2 regions of the Clostridioides sp. ZZV15-6598 genome follow, and region 1 is predicted to be linked to the other one. Evidence: predicted binding sites of a transcription regulator. Region 1 holds the regulator's gene; the other holds the start of a gene.
What was found. The regulator HrcA, encoded in region 1, represses chaperone genes, less so after heat shock. The targets are predictions, from matches to a motif close to TTAGCACTCNNNNNNNNNGAGTGCTAA.

Region 1 (3,224 bases):
CTGTAAAGTAAGCTGGAACTGTTATAACTGCTTCTGTTACTGTTTGTCCTAAGTAACTTTCTGCATCTGATTTTAGTTTTTGTAATATTATTGCTGATATTTCTTGTGGAGTATATGATTTTCCATCTATATTTACTTTGTAATCAGTTCCCATATGAGTTTTTATAGAAGTTATTGTTTTATCTGCATTTGTAACTGCTTGTCTTTTTGCAGGTTCTCCAACTATTCTTTCACCATCTTTTGTAAATGCCACTACTGATGGAGTAGTTCTCATACCTTCATTATTTGCTATTATTTGTGCTTCTCCACCTTCTAATACTGCAACACATGAATTTGTTGTTCCTAAATCTATTCCTATTATTTTTCCCATGACTAAAAATCCTCCTTGAGTAATTATATAATTAAATTTTACTTATTTGTATGTTTTATATTAGGCTAAATATTTTAACCTTAATTTATATACTTAGCAAGAAACTTTAACCATTGAAGGTCTTATAACTTTAGTTCCTAGCTTATATCCTTTTTGAAGTACCATCACTATTTGATTTGCTTCTACTCCATCTACACTCTCTTGCATAACTGCTAGATGTAAGTTTGGGTCAAATTCCTTAGATTCTGCTTCTATTTCTTCTACTCCAAATTTTACTAGAGTATCTATTAATTGCTTATGTACAAGGCTTATACCCTTATACATAGTATCTTCCTTATCTTCACATGCATCTAAGGCTCTTTCCATACTATCTATAACTGGTATTAACTCAGTTATTATTTTCTCATTTGCAAACACACCGATTGTCTCTTTTTCTTGTTGAGTTCTTCTTCTATAGTTTGCATATTCGGCTTGAAGTCTTTGATATTTGTCATTTAATTCATCTACTTCATCTTTTAATTTTTTTTCTGCTAATTTAGAATTTATATCTGTTACATTTTCATCATCAGCTTTTTCTTCATCAGTTTTTTCGCTTGACTCTTCACATTCTTCATTAACAACTTCATCTTCTAACTCTACTTGAGTTTCAGATTCTTGGTTAATAGAAGTATCATTTTCTTCTTTTACTTCTTGTTGCTCATTTTTTTTATCCAAGACTTTACACCCCTCAATTTAAAATTTCTTTACTTTCTATTAATTAATAAACTCATATAATTTATTATAGAGTAAATTCTAGCGTAATCCATCCTTGTAGGTCCTATGAAGCTTATTCGCCCAACTAAGTCTCTATCTACATTATAAGTTGCTGTAACTATACTACAATCCTGTGCCAGTTTACAATCATTATCACTGCCAATTATTATATTTAGATTTTCTTTTTGTATTCCCTTTGATTTAATTATGTCAGCTATTGTTTCCTTTCTTTCTAACATATTTAAAAATGACTTTGCTTTTAACACATCATTGAATTCTGGATAACTAAATATATTCGTGGCTCCATTTAATGATAGAGAAAAATCTTCTTCTTCCATATTTGAGTTTAGGGCATTTAAGAGTTCATCTATAAACCCTGAATACTCACTTATTTCATATTTAATAAAAGCAATCAGATTATCATCTAAATCTGTTATACTTTTTCCTGAGAGCTTCTTTGTAAGATTATCAGAAATCAAATTTAACTTAGATTGATCTAAATATACATTAGTTGTAAGGTTAGCTTTTTTTAAGTCCCCTTTATCTGTTACAACTATAAGTAAAATATTATTGTCATTCATAGCAACCAACTGTATATGCTTTATGACGCTTTGATTTATTAAACTCTTAGTAACTGCTACAGTTGTGTAGTTAGTTAATTGAGATAGTAGTTTAGACGTCTCATGAATTAATTCTTTTATATGATTTATGTTATGGTTCATACATTGTTCAATAAGAATCTTATCAGTATCATCCAATTCACTTTTACTCATAAGAGAGTTTACATATAACTTATAGCCTTTTTCAGATGGAACTCTGCCCGCAGAAGTATGTGGCTGAATTAAATATCCTAATTCTTCAAGGTCAGCCATTTCATTTCTTATGGTAGCAGCACTAACACCTAAATCATGCCTTTTAGATATTGTTCTAGAACCTATAGCTTCAGCTGTTTCTATATAATCTTTAACTATAGCTTTGAGGATATTTAATTTTCTTTCATTTAATTCCATATTATTATACCTCCTAGCTGTTAGCACTCACTAAGTTCGAGTGCTAAAAAGATTATATATATTATATACCATTATAAATTTATTTTGTCAACACCTTAAAAATTATTCCATAAATTCTATAAATATACTATTAGATATTTCTCTTCCTTTTTGAGTTAATTGTATACCCTCAAAGTTTTGATTTATGAGCCTTCTAGCTAATAGCATTTCTATCTGCTTACTGTATTTTTCTCTAAAATCTATTCCAAATTTTTTTTCAAAATCTTTAAACTTTATCCCCCTATTCATTCTAAGACCCATAAATATCTTTTCTTCTATCATATCTTTTATAGAAAGATTTTCACTATCTCGTATTGGCTTCTCTCTTTTAATCAGACTTAAATGATAATCCTCTAAAGATTCTAAATTATTATATCTATTGTTATCGATATAACCAGAAGCTCCGGCTCCAAGACCTATATAATGTTCACATTCCCAATATAAAATATTATGTTTACAGTTATAACCTTCTTGTGAGTAATTTGATATTTCATATTGATTGTATCCTTTTGATTTTAAATAGTTTATTGTATACTCATACATTTCTATATCTATATTTTCATCTATAAGGTCAAATTGATTATTTTCATACATATTATACAGTTCAGTACCTTCTTCTAATATAAGAGAATATGCTGATATATGTGTTGGATTTAAATCTGTAATTCTTTCAAGAGTTTCCTTCCAATCACATAGTGTCTGATTAGGAAGGCTATACATTAAGTCTATATTAATATTTTTAAATCCTACACTCAGTGCATCCATATAGTTTTTCTCAAATTCTTTATAACTATGTATTCTTCCTATAAAGTTCAAATGCTTTTCTTGGACAGCTTGTAACCCTATACTAAGTCTATTAATACCAACTTCTTTCATAGTTTCTAATTTCTCTAGTGTCAGTGTGCCAGGATTGCACTCTATAGTTATTTCTGCATTTTTGTATATGTTGAATTTTTCTTTTATACTTACAAATACTTCTCTTATTTCTTCAGATGTCAAAATGCTAGGTGTTCCTCCACCTATAAATATACTTGTTATTATATCGTTTTTGT
Region 2 (3,224 bases), on a different contig from region 1:
TAAATATTTTAAGGTTACATCATTCCTGGCATTCCGCCACCCATTCCTGGCATTCCTGCATCTTCTTTTTCAGGAAGGTCAGCAACAGCAGCTTCAGTAGTTAAGAAAGTACCTGCTATTGATGCAGCATTTTGTAAAGCACTTCTACTAACTTTAGTTGGGTCAACTATACCAGCTTCTATCATATTTACATATTTTTCATTTAAAGCATCAAATCCAGTTTCTGCTTCAGCGTTAACAACATTTTGTACAATTACAGCACCTTCAAGACCAGCATTTATAGCTATTTGTCTTAATGGTTCTTCTAATGCTTTTTTAACTATTTGAGCTCCTAGTTTAACTTCTCCCTCTAAACTATCAACTAGTGTTCCTATTGCTGGTATAACACTAACAAAAGCAGTTCCTCCACCAGCTACTATTCCTTCTTCTACAGCAGCTCTAGTTGCATTAAGAGCATCTTCTATTCTTAATTTTCTTTCTTTTAACTCAACCTCTGTAGCAGCTCCAACTTTTACAACAGCTACTCCACCAGCAAGCTTAGCTAATCTTTCCATTAGTTTTTCTCTATCAAAATCTGAAGTAGTTTGCTCTACCTGATGTTTGATTTGATTTACTCTATCTTCTATAGCTTTTTTATCTCCAGAACCATCTACTATTGTAGTGTTTTCTTTAGTTACTTTAACAGATGAAGCTCTACCTAACATAGATAAATCAGCTTCTTTTAAATCATATCCTAATTCTTCTGATATTACTTGACCACCTGTAAGTATAGCTATATCTTGAAGCATTTCTTTTCTTCTATCTCCAAATCCTGGAGCTTTAACTGCTACTACATCAAATGTTCCTCTTAATTTATTAACAACTAATGTAGATAATGCTTCACCTTCTACATCTTCAGCGATTATTAATAACTTTTTACCTTGTTGAACTATTTGTTCAAGAACTGGTAATAGTTCTTGTATGTTAGATATCTTTTTATCAGTAATTAATATATATGGGTCATTTAAAACTGCTTCCATCTTATCTACATCTGTAACCATATATGCAGAAACGAATCCTCTGTCAAATTGCATACCTTCAACAGCATCTAATTCAGTATTCATAGTTTGAGATTCTTCAACAGTTATAACTCCATCTTTACCTACTATTTCCATAGCTTCTGCTATTAATTTTCCAACTTCTTCATCACCAGCAGATATAGAAGCAACTTGAGATATAGCTTCTTGTGTTTCTACTATTCTTGATTGATTTTTTAATTCTTCTACTGCTACTACTACTGCTTTTTGTATTCCTTTTCTTAAAAGTATTGGGTTAGCCCCTGCTGTTACATTTTTTAAACCTTCTCTGATTATAGCTTGTGCTAAAACTGTAGCAGTTGTAGTACCATCTCCAGCTACATCGTTAGTTTTAGTTGCTACTTCTTTAACTAACTGAGCTCCCATATTTTCAAATCTATCTTCTAATTCTATTTCTTTTGCTATAGTTACACCATCATTAGTTATAAGTGGAGAACCAAATTTTTTATCTAATATAACATTTCTTCCTTTAGGTCCTAATGTTACTTTTACTGTATCTGCTAATTTATTTACACCAGCTTCTAAAGCTCTTCTTGTTTCCTCTGAAAATTTAATTTCTTTAGCCATCTTAAACCCCTCCTAATAAATTTATTCTATATTTATTCAATAACAGCTAATACATCACTTTGTCTTAGTATTGTATATTCTTGCCCTTCTATTTTAACTTCTGTTCCAGAATATTTTTGGAATATAACTTTATCTCCAACTGTCAATTCCATCTTTATTTCTTTTCCTTCAACTATTCCACCTGGTCCAACTTCTACAACTTCAGCTATTTGAGGTTGCTCTTTAGCTGCTCCTGGTAAAACTATTCCACTTGCAGTCTTTTCTTCTGCTTCTACTTTTTTAATTACTACTCTGTCAGCTAATGGTCTTATTTTCATTATTCACGCCTCCTAAAATATTAAGTATAGACTAGTTTGCCTATGTTTTTAGTTATTTTTAAATTAATACTACTTTTATATGTAGATTTATATATATACTTTTTATTTATTATCACTCTATCTACTAGAGTGCTAACAATTATTATAATATACCAATCACACATAATTTTCAATACCTTTTTTAATAATTTTTTATAATATTGGTGAAAATAATCTGGCTACAGATTCTTTAATTTTTTGTACAATATTTCTGTTCATGAATACCTCTAGATTAAGCTCTTCACAATGACTTAAATCTTCAAAGAAATCATCTGTCATTACCTTAATAACATCTTCATCATAAATAAAAGCATTTACTTCAAAGTTAAGCATAAAACTTCTTAAGTCCATATTTGCTGTACCCGCAGAAGCAATTTTATCATCTATTATTACTACTTTGGAATGTATAAATCCTTTTTTATACAAATAAACTTTACCACCTGCTCTTAATATTTCTTCAAAATATGAATAAGATGCTATATTAACTATTTTGTGGTCTGCAATTTTAGGAAATATTATTCTTACATCTACACCACTAAGTGCAGCACTTTTTATAGCTTTCAGCAGACTCTCATCTGGAATAAAGTATGGAGTTTCTATATAAACATTTTGTTTAGCCTGACATATAGCAGAAAAATAAGCATAATGAATGTCTTCCCAATCACTGTCTGGTCCACTAGCTACCACTTGTATCATACTTTCACCTACATTTCCGACACTTGGAAAGTAATTTTTAGTAACTAAAACCTCTTTTGTTGTATAATACCAATCAATCAAAAATGTCATTTGAAGCATATATACAGAAATTCCTTTAATTCTAATATGAGTATCTCTCCAATACCCAAACTTCTCATTTTTTCCTAAATATTCATCTCCTATATTTATTCCACCTGTATATCCAATTATTCCATCAATAACAACAATTTTTCTATGATTCCTATAGTTTAACTTTCCTCCTATTATAGGGAATTTTGTAGGTAAAAAAGCTGCTATTTCTATACCTACTTCTCTCATTTCTCGAAAAAATTTTCTATTAAACCAAAATCTCCAACACCCTACATCATCATATAAAATTCTTATTTTAATACCTTCCTTAGCTTTTTTTATAAGCTCTTCTTTTAACACCCTACCTATTTCACTGTCTTTGATTATAAAGTACTCTAAATGAATATGGTCTTTAGCTTCTCTTATATCCTCTATAAGTCTCTTAAATTTTTCATTTCCA

Region 2: the regulator HrcA is predicted to act here: its motif matches at 2,070-2,096, upstream of groES (co-chaperone GroES).

Annotation. Positions count from the first base shown of each region.
Region 1 covers NZ_JAGWCS010000005.1:64,184-67,407, forward strand. Annotated here, with positions in the region: gene dnaK (molecular chaperone DnaK) at 1-370, opposite strand, end outside; gene grpE (nucleotide exchange factor GrpE) at 464-1,084, opposite strand; gene hrcA (heat-inducible transcriptional repressor HrcA) at 1,114-2,133, opposite strand; gene hemW (radical SAM family heme chaperone HemW) at 2,236-3,224, opposite strand, start outside.
Region 2 covers NZ_JAGWCS010000024.1:37,278-40,501, forward strand. Annotated here, with positions in the region: gene groL (chaperonin GroEL) at 15-1,643, opposite strand; gene groES (co-chaperone GroES) at 1,676-1,960, opposite strand; gene cls (cardiolipin synthase) at 2,153-3,224, opposite strand, start outside.